Regions from separate parts of the Candidatus Thiodiazotropha sp. AKAK3 genome, predicted to be linked through region 1. Evidence: predicted binding sites of a transcription regulator. Region 1 holds the regulator's gene; each other region holds the start of a gene.
What was found. The regulator FliA, encoded in region 1, starts transcription of late flagellar genes. The targets are predictions, from matches to a motif close to GCTAAAGTTNNNNNNNNNNCNGCCGATA.

Region 1 (4,233 bases):
CTCCCTGATCGGTTGGCAGACCCAGGGGCATAAGTTGGTACCCATTTTTTAGTCAGTTTATTCGTTACAGTACACTAGGGCCGATTCGAATCGTGTTAACAGGCCCTGGTGACATAACTGGCTATATTCAGGCCTGCTCTATTTCGGGACTTTTCTCAAGGATCGAGATCGCCGCTTTGCAATCAATACTAAAGTGTTGATCTGTTCGAATATCATCTCTGAAAAATAGGCCGGTTCTTTTTCTTGCAGTGGATTTGCAGCAAAAAAATCTGCTGCCGAATCCTTGGCGCAATCACTATTCAGAAGTCAAACCCCTGGCGTTGTGATGCTGCAGTTTGCCTGGAGTTGTCAATCCGTCTAATCACTAACTTATTGTAAACAAACAGTTAATAGATTCCTGTATATCCATTTTATTGATTGGAATGGTTGTTGCATAACTAGAGGTGGAGCCATATGGCAGGGATAAACAGGTGGGTAAAACTGGATTAACACTCAGTGCCCCGGATTCAACTGACCAGATTATTAAATAGGCAGTTTAACAGGTGCAAGCTCTTATCAGGGTGATCGCCGGAGATTGCGGATTATGAAAATAAGACGTTTTTTCGCTTCTGACATGCGACAGGCCTTGCGCCAGGTTAAAGAGGCATTGGGATCGGATGCGGTTATTCTCTCGAATAAGGGAGTAGAGGGAGGCATCGAGCTGGTAGCAGCGGTAGATTATGATGAGTCTGCCTTCAGCACTACCCAGCCGACCTCCATAGAATCAAACGAACCAGAGATTAAGGGTAAAAAGGCAACTACCCACTCTGTTGCTGCTTCAGCTTATAAAGACGTTGAGGGGGGTGTAAAAAATATCTCCCCTAAGCGCAATGAGAGGCATCAGACCTTTGATACAGGCGAGGGTAGGGATAAACCTAAAGTGGAATGGAGCCAGGATCCAGTGTTGCGCGAGATGCGGCAGGAGATGCAGGCACTGCGCCGGATGATGGAAAATGAGTTATCCGAACTGACTTGGCGCGATATGGGCCATCGTCGTCCTCAAACACAAGAATTGATGCGGCAACTCATGGGACTTGGTTTAGATGCCGCCCATTGCCGTGAATTGGCCTATCGGGCAGAGGATGCTGAGACCCCTGAACTGGCCTGGAGACAGGCTTTGAATCATCTCGGTCGGGAATTTCTGGTTGAGCATGACGATCTGCTTAATGCCGGAGGTATTCTGGCTCTGGTCGGCCCAACCGGCGTTGGAAAGACAACAACCATCGCCAAACTGGCGGCAAAGTTTTGTTTGCGCCATGGTAATCGCCATCTGGCACTGATTTCAGCGGACAGCTATCGCATTGGTGCTCAGGAACAGTTACAGAACTATGGTCAAATTCTGGATGTGCCTGTTCGCAGCGTCACTTCCCCTGAGGAGTTGAGTAGTGCTCTGCATGCATTTGCAGAAAAACGCCTGGTATTGATCGACACAGCAGGAATGGGTCAACGGGATCTGAAATTGACAGAGCGTCTAGCGCTCTTGAATCAGGGTAATCATCCGGTGAAGGCCTTACTGACACTCTCAGCGACTACACAGCGTAGCGCTCTGACTCACGCGATTCGTTCATTTGGTGCTATCTCACCTGTGGCTGCAATCCTGACAAAAATGGATGAAGCCGCCTCCCTCGGTGGTGTGTTTTCTGCGTTACTGGAAGCAAGGCTTCCCCTGGCGTTTACCACTGATGGCCAGCGGGTACCTGAAGATATTCATGTTGCCCGATCCGAAGTACTAATAAGGCAGGCTGTTGAAATGACGCAACAGACAGAACATCAACCCGATGAGGAGTATCTGGCTATGGCCTTCGGAGGAATGAGCGAACATGCAAATGTCTGAACATATCGAAGACCAGGCAACCGGACTACGTAGGATGGTTAACCCAGAACCTGTTAGAGTAATTGCTGTTACTGGCGGCAAGGGGGGCGTGGGTAAAACCAATATTTCCGCCAACCTGGGGATTGCCCTCTCCGAAATGGGACGGCGGGTGATGCTGTTGGATGCGGATATGGGGTTGGCTAATCTGGACGTGGTACTTGGATTACATGCTAAACTAAACCTCTCCCATGTGATGCGGGGTGAAGCTTCCCTTGAGGATATCATTGTCACCGGGCCAAAGGGTTTGCGGGTTGTACCGGGCGCCTCTGGTATTCAGCACATGGCGGAGATGTCACCAGCAGAAAATGCAGGATTGATTCATGCATTTAGTGAGCTGGCCAATGATGTGGACATATTGCTGATCGATACTGCAGCAGGTATTTCTGATTTGGTAATCAGCTTTAGCAGGGCGGCTCAGGAGCAGATTGTGGTTGTCTGTGACGAGCCAGCATCAATTACAGATGCCTATGCCATAATTAAACTATTAAATCGAGAGCATGGTATCAGTCGTTTTCGTATACTGGCCAATATGGTCAAAACTGTTCAGGAAGGACGCGATCTGTACAACAAGATGTGTCGGGTTACTGATCAGTATCTGGATGTTATGCTCAGCTACATGGGCAGTATTCCGTATGATGAGCAGCTCAGGAAAGCGGTGAAGAGTCAAAAACCGGTGGTTGAGGCCTTTCCGAGATCGAGAGTAGCGCAGGCGTTCAAGAATTTAGCCAAGAAGGCCGATAACTGGCCTGTACCAACTGGAGTCAGTGGTGATCTGCAGTTTTTTGTCGAACGCCTGATCCAATTTTCAAGCCAATATGGGGAGTAATGACGGTGAACGGTTTAGCGACATACACCGCCGTGCAAAAGCAGCAGAGCTACAATGACTTGGTTAACCAGCATGCAGGGCTGGTCAAAAGGATCGCCTATCATTTGATGAACCGATTGCCACCTAATGTGCAATCGGATGATCTGATCCAGGCAGGTATGCTGGGTTTGCTGGAAGCAAGCAAAAACTATGATCCCACTCAGGGTGCCAGTTTTGAGACCTATGCGGGTATCCGCATCAGGGGTGCCATGCTGGATGAGATCAGGCGTAGTGATTGGACACCACGTTCTGTGCATCGTAAGGCACGCATGGTGGCCGAGGCGATGCGAGAAATCGAAAACACCGAGGGTCGAGATGCTCGGGATATCGAGGTGGCGCAGGCGCTTGAGATGAGCCTGGAGGATTATCATCAGATCCTGCAGGACTCAACCGGATGCCGGATATTCAGTCTGGATGAATTGACAGCAGTCAGTGATGGCTTTCCGGCTTCCCGTGAAGGCCCGATGGACAGCCCCTTTGAGGGTTTGCAGAAGGATGCCTTCAAGAAGGCGCTGGCTGAGGCTATAGCCAGTTTACCTGAACGGGAGCGATTGGTGATCGCTATGTATTATGACGATGAAATGAATCTTCGGGAGATCGGGCATGTGTTGGGTGTCAGTGAATCTCGGGTCTGCCAGATACACAGTCAGGCAACCTTGCGATTGCGCTCTAGACTGACAGAATGGCTCTCACTAGTGCACGAAGAAGAGTAGTAATTGGTTGGCCTGTAGATGCCGTGATTGGAGATGACCGGTAAAAATACAGGAGGGAGTAAGCATTGGACAAAAATATGAAGATCCTCATTGTGGATGATTTCTCCACAATGCGGCGAATTATCAAAAACTTGCTGAGAGACTTGGGTTTCAACAATACCCAGGAGGCAGACGATGGCTTGACTGCATTGCCCATGTTGCAGAGCGGGAATTTCGATTTTCTCGTCTCAGACTGGAATATGCCTGGCATGACGGGTATCGATCTACTGAAGGCTGTGCGAGCAGATGAGAAATTGGCTAGCCTGCCAGTTCTTCTAGTGACAGCTGAGTCTAAACGCGAGCAGATTATTGAGGCAGCCCAGGCAGGCGTCAACGGTTATGTTGTAAAGCCCTTTACCGCAACCACCCTGGAAGAGAAGATCGGTAAGATCTTTGAACGCGTGGGTTAACCTTTTTTCTCCGGGAGTTTCTCACTATGGGGCAACAACAGGATAACCAGCTGCGTTTAGATACAGCCAAAGCGTTGGTCAGCAGTTTGGAATCAGGCGATGAAGAGGAGTCTGAAAGGCTGATCGCAGCACTGACCACTCCTACAAATAATGATCAACTGTTTCTTGAAGTCGGTCGTTTGACACGCGAGCTGCATGATGCGATCAATGGGTTTCTACTCGATGCGCGCATCAACGATATGACCAGTTTTGAAATACCTGATGCCAAAGAACGGCTCAGTTATGTCATTACAA
Region 2 (4,233 bases), on a different contig from region 1:
TGGAATCTCGACAGTTTCAGGTGGCTGTTTCTGATGGGGGTGCAGGTCAGGATTGTAGAGGCCGAGATGTTTGGCCTCTTCGAGGGTGACCTCTTTTGTCTGGATAACTTCACTCAACGCAGCTTGCATCTGCTCAACGGAGTCGATTTCGAGCGGATAATGAACCCACTGCTTGGTGTCGTGTCTCAGCTGAGAGAGCGTGGTGTCCTGCAGTCGAGTCTCAATGGGCAGCAGACGTACATAGGCTTCGTCCCGCTCGTCATCGTAAAATATCTCAGTAGGGCACATTGTGGTGCGGCCGGCATCAGATGGCAGCAGTCGGCGGCCGTAGTCGGCAAAAAAGATGGCGTTGATCAGCTCAGTCTTACCGCGAGAGAACTCAGCGACGAAAGCTATCGTGAGTTTGTCACTTTTGAGAGTGTCGAGTGTATGTTTGATGCGCTGTTGGATGTCCTCTGTGGACATACCATTCTCTTCCAACCAGGGACCATACTCTTCAATGGTATTGATAATGTCCTTTTTCCACTGCTCGTAAGCTTGTAACTGTTCTTGAAATCTTACTTTTTCCATGCAATAGCCCCAGTCTTACACATGCTGAAACGGACCCATTTTCCGCTCTGATCAGCTTTAGGAAAAAATGATACTCGAGTAATCAGGCAGACGCCATGACCACAGTCTCACTTCTCAATCGGTATCGGCAGACGCTTAGGAGACTTTAGTTTCAGGCACTTGCTGCGGGATGACTCTCCAGTGAGCAGAGAGATGTTGCTTCTAGGGAGGCCAAAAGCCTTTGAAATGAACTTCAGTAACCGGGCGTTCGCCTGTCCATCAACAGGTGGTGCCATTATAGCCACCTTGAACTCATTTTCGCCATAGGGCCCTACAAAACGATCCTTTGAGGCCTTGGGTTGAACCCGAAGGCGCAAAATCAGGTCATCCTCCTGCCACTGATACCAGCTCATGCAAAGGGGCTAGAAGTAATCTGCAGCAGCGGTGGGATCAGCAACATTTTCAATAAAACCAACCCGATCATCACCAACATAGGCGATAAATCAATACCACCAATCGGTGGTAGAACTTTTTGAGCTGGTCGCATCACCGGACCAGTGAGGCTGTAGAGCAGATTGGTGGCTGGGTTGTAGGCCCCCGGATTGACCCAGCTCAGAATGACCTGAATCAGTACACCGAACAGAAAGATGTTGATGGTGAGTTCAATCAGTTCAGGGATTGCCCACAACAGCGGACCCAGAAGATTGACGCTGCTACCCGAGATCATGATGACCAGGAACAGCTCAACTGTTTTCAATGCCCAGGCCAGTATCAGTGACGACAGATCAATACCCCCAAATCCAGGTATGATGCGACGCAATATCTTAATCGGCGGGTTAGTCACTTTGACTAAAAACTGCGAAACAGGGTTATAGAAATCGGCTCGTACAAGCTGCAGCAGGAAGCGCAGCAATATCGCGAGGATATACAGGCCAAATATGGTTTGTACCAGAAAAATCAAAGGGTTGGAGAGATAGCTGCTACCCATGATCATTGTGTCCTAGTAAATTGGAAAGTTCGTGGGAACGCTCTTTGGCACCTTGCAGGGCATCTTTGAACAATTCCCTGAGGCCACCTTTCTCAAGGATATCAAGGGCTCGTTCGGTAGTGCCACCTGGGGAGGTGACTTTTTGACGTAGCATGGCTGGCGAGTCACTACTCTCAATCGCCATGCGGGCTGCACCTAAAGCTGTCTGTAGCGTGAGCAGTCGGGCGCTCTCTTCATCAAGCCCCATCGACTTGGCCGACTCCTCTATGGCCTCCATGACCAGGAAGAAATAGGCCGGACCACTTCCGGAAACAGCAGTTACTGCATCGATGAGGGATTCATTCTCTACCCAGCGTGTAAGGCCTACGGCTCTAAGAATGCTCTCTGCTTGGTTGCGTTGGTTTTCACTCACTCCGGGGCTGGCATAGAGACCAGTTGCACCAGACTGGATCATTGCCGGGGTGTTCGGCATGCTGCGCACTACTGCCTGATCTCCACCGAGCCAGTTATCGAGGTCTGTAGCGGTAATACCCGCAGCGATGGAGATGATCAGAGGCTTTGAATTTTGAAGGGTTTTAGCCAAATTCTGAGCAACCGACTCGAGAATTTGTGGTTTGACCGCCAATACAACGATCTGAGCCTGCTGAACCGCCTGTTCATTATCAGGCTCTGTTGTAACCCCGTAGCGGGCAGCCAGTTGGCTTAATTTTTCTGTATCGGGATCACTGACTGTAATGGCATTGCAATCATATTCGTCTGCAATGAGGCCGCCAATCAGGCTTGTTGCCATGTTGCCGCCGCCGATAAAAGTGATTTTGTCGTTTTTCATGCTACCGCTCTGTGTTCAGAGGTGATTACTGGGATTGATTATACTGCCGGGGGCCAAAAATTGCGGTGCCGATTCTGACGATGGTCGCTCCCTCGCAAATAGCATCCTCCAGATCGTTGGACATCCCCATGGAAAGGGTGCTTAAAGGCTTCTCTTTTGTACTCAACTGATCACGCAGTGTCCGCAGCAATTGAAATGGCTGTCGGGGGTCAGAATTGTCTTCTACAGGAGCTGGAATGGTCATCAGTCCCTGAATTTGTATCTTATCCAATGCTTGATATTCAGGTAATAGTTCTTTCAGCTCTTCTGGTGAATGACCGTCTTTACTCGACTCGCCGCTGGTATTGACCTGCAGGCAGATGTTGAGTGGAGCCAGGTTGTCAGGACGTTGTTGGCTGAGTCGGGTCGCATGTTTGAGGCTGGCAACGCTGTGTACCCAATCGAAGTGCTCTGCGATCTGTCGGGTCTTGTTACTCTGAATACGACCAATGAAGTGCCAGGAGAGTTTCAACGCTTCAAGTTGTGTGATTTTGCTCACCGCTTCCTGTAAGTAATTTTCTCCAAACATTCGCTGTCCTTGCTCTGCAAGCGCATGAATTTCCTCGCTGCTACGGGTTTTACTCACAGCCAGCAGTTCCACACTGCCGGGGAGGCGCTTACAAGATGTCTCTGCCTTGCGGATGCGTTCCTGTACGTGATGAAAGCGTTGCCGAAGCTGATCAGATTTGGATATGGTGTCGTCTGTCACGTCTATCTCATGCCATTTTGCCGGATAACGGATATTTGTAAGGCGGATTAGTATATTATTTGCTTATCCGGCAGCGTAATGTTGCTTTCTTATGTGTGGTCAGTCAGGTGCCAATTCAAGTTTAAGTGCCAGTTAAATTTATCTGTCTGGATGTCGATAAAGGGATAATGCCTACCAGCATGAGATACAGTACCATGATTTGCTGAAATTTTATGTGCCCGCAAATGGCACATGCATCCTTTGCATGATAGTAATGGGGGAATGAATGGATATCGCTGAACTTTTGGCCTTCAGTGTCAAACACAACGCATCAGATTTACACCTTTCATCTGGCTTACCGCCGATGATTCGCGTAGATGGAGATATACGCCGGATCAACGTGCCGGCGCTTGAGCACAAGGTTGTGCATGCCTTGGTGTATGACATCATGAACGATAAGCAGCGCAAGGATTTCGAGGAATTTCTGGAAAACGACTTCTCTTTTGAAATTCCCGGTCTGGCCCGTTTCCGGGTCAATGCCTTCAACCAGGCGCGGGGTGCCTCGGCAGTATTTCGTACCATTCCATCCAAAGTTCTGACCCTCGAAGATCTGGGTTGTCCTCAAATATTTAAGGATATTGTAGATGTGCCTCGTGGCCTGGTTTTGGTCACCGGCCCCACCGGCTCTGGTAAATCGACTACTCTCGCGGCAATGATGGACTATAAGAATGATAATGATTATTCCCATATACTGACCATCGAAGACCCCATCGAATTTGTTCATAACAGCAAAAAGTGTCTGATCAATCAACGAGAAGTACACCGCGACACCCTCGGCTTTGCTGAAGCGCTGCGATCTGCACTGCGTGAGGATCCGGATATCATCCTGGTGGGTGAGTTGCGTGATCTTGAGACCATTCGTCTGGCGCTGACGGCTGCGGAGACCGGCCATTTGGTATTCGGTACCCTGCATACCAGCTCTGCCGCAAAGACTATCGACCGAATCATCGACGTCTTCCCTGCAGGTGAGAAATCAATGGTTCGTTCCATGCTGTCTGAGTCTTTACGTTCAGTTGTTGCCCAGACACTATTGAAAAAAATAGGCGGTGGCCGAATTGCCGCTTGGGAGATTATGGTTGG
Region 3 (4,233 bases), on a different contig from region 1:
GGCAGCATCACCATATCCGCACCAACGGCCTCAATCACCGGATCATTATGCTTGCGATTCTGGCGCAGGATGACAAACAGGTCTGCATTCAATCCCCGGGCTGTCATGATTATGGATAGGTTATTGGCGTCGTTATCAGTTCCCGCCACCAGACCTACGGCTCGATCAACGCTTGCTTCAAGCAAGGTATCCGCCTCGGTGCCACGCCCAACCACCATTGGGGAGTGAGGGCTACCAGTAATATCCGGCTCAGCCTCAATCACTACAACCTCAAAATCTTCCTTCACCAGCTTATCGTATACCGCCTTACCGAACCTGCCGTAACCGCAAATCACCCATAGCCCTTTTCTGGGGGGATGAACAGGTTCACTGAGCATATCTCTCTTACCCAGAGACAACCAATCCTGCAGCAGACTAAGACAGGGCGCTTGTACGGCAGTAGCCAGATAGAGGGCAAATGCATCAAAGGGATCAATGATGTAATCGGTCCCGAAAGAGGCCATATTCTTTTCGATATCATGGGAATCTGCCCGGCATATCACGTCGATATCAGGGTGCAGTAACTTGGAAGTGATGGCTATCTTGAGATTGGTTTCATTGGAGTTGGTCAATGCCACCACCCCCTCACAGAGCGGGTGCAACAGACCTGCTTCCACCAAATGAGCAGGTAAGCGAGCATCTGCAGATAAACCGGGTACATACTCTCGCAGATTCTCCAATTTGAGTAGATTTACCCGCTCTTGAAGAACATCAATCACCACCGCATGCTGGCTACGCTCTGTTAGCGCTTTGACCAGTGCCTCACCCGTCTGTCCATAACCACAAACCAGGTAAAATGACTCTCTCAATCTGCTGATTTTTCTAGCAAATCGCCTCTCAGTTAATGCTCTTTGAAAGGTCTCATCCTTGAGTAAAGCCAATACAGTACCAATTGAGTAGAGCCAGACAACCACCGTAAAGAAGATTGAAAAACTGACCCACAAACGCTGCCCTGCTGTGAATGGGTAAGGCAGCTCACCAAATCCAATAGTGCTCGACATGAAGCTGACAAAATAGAAAGCATGGAAAAAATCCATATGCCAGACATTACCATCTGCATCCTCACCAGGAATCAGAACCAACCCAAGCATGGCGATTGAGTAGGCCAGTACCAAGGTCAATAGCGGCGCTCGCATACGCCGAAAAATGAGGAAGATAATATTGTTCATCGAGTCTTTGTCTGGTCGCTTCAGCGACGCAACATAACCGTTTCGATGATCAGCAGAATCACTGAGACAACATTAGCTAGCATCGCCCCGCCAGAGAGTGAAACAATACTGGCCATAGTAACTGTGGTCAGCCCGGTCTCGGTAACATGCACAGCCACAGTCCAAACCAATGCTGCCGCAAACAGCTGTAATAGTGCCACCAGGCTGGTCGCCAGTAACACTGCCCCCATCTGGGTGCGGTCACCAAATTTCAATACTGTAGCTACCAGGTTCACCACAATAACCGCAAACAGTTCATACACGTGGTGGTGATCAGGATTATCCAGTTCGCCGACAAAAAAACCGAAATTGAGCGTCAGGGCAAGCACAATAAAAAAACCAAACAGGACCTTTTCCGGATTCACTCGTTTTCTCCTCTAATGTCTCAAAACCGGATCACAGCATTGAAGAGCCTCTAAAACCATCGTTCATTTCGAGGCCCGGATATTGCCGAGCGGCTATATTTAGGAAGCTCTGATTATGTCTGGGCCGAACAGATCTTGGCGGCAAGATGTCGATCCACGACATAATCAGAGCTTCCCTTAATCAATCTTGGAGTAAAAGATAGCCTTTTTCCAGTGGTTTATCTGCTGCTTTTAACTAAAAACATCTGACTGACTTGTAGAAGTCGTGACTTCAGCAATTGATCGTTGCTACACCACGCAAGGCAAGGAAAAAGCACTAAAATCTAATTGCGATCTTCTAAAGATTTCATAAAATCGACCGCTACAAACATCAGTCGGGGCGACTACTTACGATGCAGTCGAAACGCCCACCGTCCTGTAATGCGACTAATTTTGGTAACTAAAAAATGTCCAATTTTATTAAATCTGTAGATGACCGTACTCGCTTGGCGGGCACCAATCGCTTAGAGGTTCTCCTTTTCAGCCTTGGAAAGGATGTCAGAACTGGCCGCGAAGAGACCTATGGGGTCAACGTTTTCAAAGTTCGAGAGGTCATGCTGGTACCTGAAATTACCCATGCTCCGGACATGCCTGCCTCTGTTGAGGGGATGGTGAGCCTACGAGGCAATATGATTCCGGTAATCAATCTTCCCGATTTCTGTGGCGTTCAGACAGAGGAGAAGCCCAGCATTCTGATCGTTACCGAATACAACAAAAATGTACAAGGTTTTCTTGTACATGCTGTGGATACTATCGAGCGTCTTGCCTGGGAAGACGTCAAAGTTCCCCCACCGATGATGGCGCAACAGCACGGCGGACTGGTGACTGCTGTAACTGAACTGAAGGACAAGCGCTTGGTTATGATCATGGATGTGGAGATGGTACTGAGCCAAACCTCTGGTTTTGGCCAGGGCTCAGATATTTTCGATGGCATCACACGGGTCGAAGATAACGATGTTACCCTACTCTTTGCAGACGATTCAGCCGTGGCTCGAGACCAGATTATTCGCACCCTCGACCATATGGGCATGAAATATATCAGCACCTCCAATGGTGCCGAAGCCTGGAGCAAACTCAAGGAGATCGCTGATCGGGCTGACGCGACAGACCACAAAGCGAGCGATTTCGTGCAGATTATTCTGACCGATGTAGAGATGCCAGAAATGGATGGCTATGTATTGACCAAGAAAATCAAAGATGATGCACGTTTCAGTGACATACCAATCATCATGCACTCGTCACTCTCTGCAGATGCCAATATGGCTCTGGGTAAGGGCGTAGGCGCAGATGCCTATGTGCCCAAATTCGAACCCACAGAACTGTCGGCCAAACTGCATGAAATGGTCGCCAGTGTTAAAAAGTAATTGACCTGAGAGACACCTTTAAAGAGGTGTCTCTCTGCAATCCATTTAAAAATCCGCAAGCTCTTTGAATGCAACGGTTGTTACCTTAGGTAACAACTGCTACGCTTCTCAGATGCCAGATTCGCAACCACCTGACCGACAAATAGACAGGACTTTAGCCCTCGTCCTTCTTATCCTGTTGCTCTTCTCCACACCGGTTATGGTGTGGTGGACCTCCCCTGGCCACCACTGGTACCTACCCTATCTGCTTTGGTTTGGTGTCATCCTATTCATCGCCTGGGTGAATCATCGACACCATGAATCATGATCTCTGGCTACTCTTTGGCATCAGTTTTCTCTATCTGGCAATACTGTTTCTTATTGCCTTTGCTGCAGACAGTGGACGGATTCCTGAACGTTTTATCCGACATCCGAGCATCTATGTCCTCTCGCTCGGTGTCTATGCGACCTCCTGGACTTATTACGGTAGCGTTAGCTTTGCCCAAACCCAGGGTTACCTGTTTCTAACCATCTATCTTGGCGTTACCCTGGCATTTGCGCTGACGCCAATTCTGTTTCAACCGATACTCAGACTGACTCGCGAGTACCAACTCACTTCACTGGCAGACCTATTTGCATTCCGCTACCGAAGTCAGCTCGCTGGTATTCTGGTCACACTCTTCATGCTGCTTGGCACCTTACCCTATATTGCATTACAGATAAGAGCCGTCACCGACTCTCTTCAAGTCGCAAGCCAAACAGTCGCCCCGCGCATACTTGCATTTATTTTCTGTGCCACACTGGTGGTGTTCGCTATTCTGTTCGGTGCCCGGCACAGCACCAGTCGAGAGAAGCATCGTGGCTTGGTATTGGCGATCGCCTTTGAATCAATAGTTAAGCTGGTTGCAATGCTTGTTATCGGTTTGACTGCACTGTTTGGCGTTTTTGGTGGTTTCGGTGGTTTAGAACAGTGGCTGGCTGAGCACCCTGAAGCACTTGAGAAACTCTATGCTCCAGTAAGAGAGGGTCCCTGGGCAACACTCATATTGTTGGCCTTCGCAGCGGCCTTCCTTCTGCCTCGCCAATTCCACATGCTGTTCACAGAAAACCTGGAACCCAAGGCCTTACGTACAGCCAGCTGGGCATTTCCCCTTTTTCTGCTGCTGATCAACCTGCCCATCCCGATCATACTATGGGCTGGAGTAGCTATTGAACTACCCATCCATCCTGACTTCTTCG
Region 4 (4,233 bases), on a different contig from region 1:
TAGGATTTATCTCTTCATTTATGCAGAATGTTGGTGCAGCAGCTCTCTTCCTTCCTGTGGTATCAAGGATCTCTGCTCGGTCAGGTTTACCCATGTCGCGTTTACTGATGCCGATGGGTTTTACAGCTATCCTGGGCGGCACAATGACAATGGTTGGATCAAGTCCATTGATTCTTCTAAATGATCTTATTCTAACTTCCAACAAAGCACTGCCGGCAGAGCAACATATGGATACATGGGGTCTATTCTCTGTAACGCCGGTTGGTATTGCTCTTATAGCCACGGGCATCATCTATTTCGTAGTGGCGGGACGCTATGTATTGCCAAAAACCTTAAGTGAGAGCAGCACTGTTGGCTCTGATTCATTACAGTATTTTCACGATGTATATAATGTAGATTTTGCAATTAACGAAGTCGTTGTAAAAGATGATAGTGAACTGAGTGGCGTCCGTCTTGATGATGTTGAAACGGCTTATCGAATCAGAATAATTGGTAGCAAACAATCCGGTGAAGAGGCCAGAGTCGGACCAGGGACGATAGCCAGAGACACAGAGTTTAAAGCTGGTATGGTACTGGGCGTTGTAGCAAATCCCCACGATCTTTCACACTTCGTTGAACGCTTCAACTTAAAACTACGCAAAACACTACGCACCTTCTCTGAATCTCTATCAAGCCGCAAATCGGGTATTGGTGAAGTGGTCATACCACCAGGTTCCTCCCTGATTGGCAAAAGCGCACGTGACGTATGGATGAGAAAGACCTATGGCCTGGCCATGATAGGTCTTCATCGTAATGGTGAAACCATGAGAGAGGGAGACGATATACGTAATTTACCTTTGCAAGCTGGTGATACCCTGGTTGTTCATACTGCGTGGAATGTATTGGAACGCTTAGAGAAAGATCGTGATTTTGTTGTTGTTACCACTGAATACCCTCGCGAAGAAGAGTTACGCCCAAACAAGATTTTACCCGCAGCCATTTTCTTTGGTATCGCCCTGTTCATGGTTCTGTTTACAGATATCCGCCTCTCTGTCGCTCTGTTGACTGGCGCCATTGGTATGGTATTAACCGGTGTTCTTAACATTGAAGAGGCCTATGATGCTGTGAGTTGGAAAACAGTCTTCCTACTCGCCTCACTCATCCCATTAGGACTGGCTGTGGAGACATCCGGCACAGCAAAATGGATAGCCGAACAGGTCTTATTTGTAGTAGGCGATATGCCACTGTGGGTCATACAGGCTTCTATAGCTGTACTGGCAACCTTTTTTACCCTGGTTATGTCAAATGTAGGTGCAACAGTACTTTTGGTGCCACTTGCAGTCAATATCGCAATTGGTGCCGGTGGCAACCCGGCAGTATTTGCTTTGACTGTGGCCATTGCTACCTCTAACTCTTTTCTGATACCAACACATCAGGTCAACGCCCTGATCATGGGACCTGCTGGCTATCGAGTGGCTGATTTCATGAAAGCCGGCGGAATTATGACAATACTGTTCCTGGTGGTAATGATGGCCATGATGTCTTTAGTATTCTAAGCAACCGCTGAACAGGTCATGGATCGACATCTTACCGCCAGAATGGGCCGCATGTGCGGTGCGAATCTTCATATTAACCCGGCTATTACGAAGATTCGTGCCTTGCATTGCACCACTTTGTTTGTCCCAGACTTATTCAGTGGCTCCCTTGTTCTATTGTCACCAGCTGCCCCGTTATCACAATATTTATTGAAGTTAATAGTAAAACTCAACTGAATTTTATAAGTTTAATTACTAAAATAAGAATGACATATACATTTGTGTTAAATCTATCTTCGCTTGGGCTTGATTACTTCAGCATTCAACACAAATATTATTCCTTACTTTCAACCACTTAGTGGACTTCACTTCCAATTTCCACTGAAATACCATAAGCATAATCTCTATTTTCAGCGCTTCAGCCTTTCTAAAGAAACCAGCTGATATGCCGCCACTCAATACTGAGTCTTACATATTATCTTCCGGAGTTATGCTATGGATATTTCTGGTGTCAGTTCCAACGCAATCAGCATGATTGCAAACACTGGAACCCAAACTGGAGTCGCCACACAGAAGAAAGTGATGGAGATGCAGGAACAGACTGCTACTAAATTGATTGAGTCGATTAAGCAGAGTCCACAAATGCCAAGCCCCTCAAGCACTATTGGTGGCAATATCGACGTAAAGGCTTAGTGCATCCCTGTCACTTCCTGTAAATAATCGAATCTATCATTATCAGATCATATCCAGAGTTCATGAGCATTTAACTTACCGGCCTCATGAACTCTGGTGTATTCTTAATATTGTCTGCATTTTTTTCCAGAAATTCCAGGAACTGATTATTTGCCAAAGGCCTGGCAAATAGAAAGCCCTGTCCTTCATCACACCCTTCGTTCTGCAAAAACTGCAACTGATCCGGGTTTTCTATTCCCTCAGCAATAACCGTCTTATTAAGAGTACGTCCGAGTGCTATTATGGTTCTGGAGATCTCTGCATTCTGTTTATCGTTGCAAACATTGGTGATGAAACTGCGATCTATTTTCAGTTTATCGACGGGTAAGGCGGCCAATTGCGCTAAAGATGAAAAGCCTGTACCAAAATCGTCAATGGCAATAGTGATGCCTATATCTCGCAAATCGGATAGACTGCTTGCTGAATCTTCTGTATCACGCATCAATACATTTTCAGTAACTTCCAACTCAAGTAGTTCGGTGCTGAGGCCTGTTTTTAACAGTACTCTTTTAACCACCTCCCTGAGACTGTCACTCTGAACCTGAACCCCTGACAAATTCACAGCAACACGTCCAAAATCAAGACTCAATGATCTCCATTGTTGCGCATCCCTACAGGCCTGGAATAGAACCCACTCACCTATGCCTCTTATTTGTCCAGACTCCTCTGCAATCGCGATAAACTCGTCTGGCGATATCATACCTTTTTCCGGATGCCGCCAACGAACCAATGCTTCCACTCCTGTAACCCGACCACTCAACAGCTCAATCTTTGGTTGATAGAAAACTTCAAATTGCTGTTGATTTAATGCACTGCGCAGTCCAGATTCAATTGTGTAGTGCTGAAGCGCTTTTTCTGTTAACTCCTGTGTATAAAACTGAAAGCCTCCCCTTTCAATATTTTTTGCCTTATACATCGCGGCATCTGCATTCTTCAACAATGTTGCAGCATCATCGCCATCATTGGGGTACATTGAAATGCCTATACTTGCACTAATATAAAATTCATTATCTTGCACCAGAAAACTTCTTTCAAAACAGCTCTGTATTTTCGCCGCTAAAAGTACAACATTGTGTGGATGCTGAACATTTTCAACCAATACGGCAAATTCATCGCCTCCCAGTCGCGCTAAAGTGTCTTCTTCTCTAACTACCTTTCGCAGACGCTTGGCAATCATTTTCAATACTTCATCGCCGGCGGGATGCCCAAAACTGTCATTGATATTTTTAAAGCGATCAAGATCTAAATACAAAACACATAACTGGTGCCCACCGTATTTGCTTTGAGTTATGGCATGAGAGATTCGGTCACTGAACAGCAGCCGGTTTGCAAGCTTTGTCAATCTATCAAGATAGGCAAGCTTCTTTATCTTATTCTCAGCTTTTATACGCTCTGTTACATCGACATTCACACCTGTAAGACGTGTCAATTTCCCATCATTGTTCTTAGTTGGTGTTGCTCTAGAGAGAATACACCGATATCCACCATCTTTATGTCGTAATCTGAATTCTTCTTCCCAGCTGTTGCTAGCATTTAAGATATATTCATCCAATTTATTTAACAGTTTATGCCGATCCTCTGGATGAAGCAGACTCTTCCAGGAATCGAGTTCATTCTCAATTTCACTATCCTTATAGCCAAGCTGAGCCTTCCAGCGAGGCGATAGATAAAAACTGTTTTTATCGAGATCCCACTCCCAGAAACCATCCAATGATGTTTCAAGTACATTGCCAAACTGTTGTTCCGCAGTCTTCAAAGCATGCTCAACACTCTCCAGATGCCGTGATCCAGAAGATAGTTCATTTTGTAAAAACTTGTGTTCAAACGAGAGATGTATGCTTTCAATCTGCTGGTTATAGAATTTTTGTGCGACAAACAACATGCCAGTTGCAAACAGCATCAGCAGCACCCCAAGAATCGATAGCGATAAATCACCCCGGGAAAAGAGTTCTATCTCCAATGGCAACAAGAGGGGAATAAGGAAAAC

Region 2: AC4IE7_RS17085 (type IV pilus twitching motility protein PilT) is a predicted target of FliA. The motif match lies at 3,246-3,273, and genes of this name have one in related genera.
Region 3: AC4IE7_RS19140 (chemotaxis protein) is a predicted target of FliA. The motif match lies at 1,949-1,976, and genes of this name have one in related genera.
Region 4: AC4IE7_RS09125 (putative motility protein) is a predicted target of FliA. The motif match lies at 1,941-1,968, and genes of this name have one in related genera.

Annotation. Positions count from the first base shown of each region.
Region 1 covers NZ_JBSYOQ010000025.1:1,339-5,571, forward strand. The annotation lists gene AC4IE7_RS04435 (DsrE family protein) at 1-52, shown strand, start outside; gene flhF (flagellar biosynthesis GTPase FlhF) at 584-1,873, shown strand; gene AC4IE7_RS04445 (MinD/ParA family ATP-binding protein) at 1,860-2,738, shown strand; gene AC4IE7_RS04450 (RNA polymerase sigma factor FliA) at 2,744-3,490, shown strand; gene cheY (chemotaxis response regulator CheY) at 3,568-3,939, shown strand; gene AC4IE7_RS04460 (protein phosphatase CheZ) at 3,966-4,233, shown strand, end outside.
Region 2 covers NZ_JBSYOQ010000066.1:35,519-39,751, reverse strand. The annotation lists gene AC4IE7_RS17110 (dynamin family protein) at 1-570, opposite strand, end outside; gene AC4IE7_RS17105 (ACR/YggU family protein) at 678-962, opposite strand; gene AC4IE7_RS17100 (YggT family protein) at 959-1,537, opposite strand; gene proC (pyrroline-5-carboxylate reductase) at 1,530-2,366, opposite strand; gene AC4IE7_RS17090 (YggS family pyridoxal phosphate-dependent enzyme) at 2,392-3,114, opposite strand; gene AC4IE7_RS17085 (type IV pilus twitching motility protein PilT) at 3,380-4,233, shown strand, end outside.
Region 3 covers NZ_JBSYOQ010000071.1:118,630-122,862, reverse strand. The annotation lists gene AC4IE7_RS19150 (potassium channel family protein) at 1-1,208, opposite strand, end outside; gene AC4IE7_RS19145 (DUF6394 family protein) at 1,229-1,612, opposite strand; gene AC4IE7_RS19140 (chemotaxis protein) at 2,059-3,015, shown strand; gene AC4IE7_RS19135 (ATP-binding protein) at 3,312-4,233, shown strand, end outside.
Region 4 covers NZ_JBSYOQ010000046.1:41,619-45,851, forward strand. The annotation lists gene AC4IE7_RS09120 (SLC13 family permease) at 1-1,535, shown strand, start outside; gene AC4IE7_RS09125 (putative motility protein) at 2,010-2,207, shown strand; gene AC4IE7_RS09130 (putative bifunctional diguanylate cyclase/phosphodiesterase) at 2,278-4,233, opposite strand, start outside.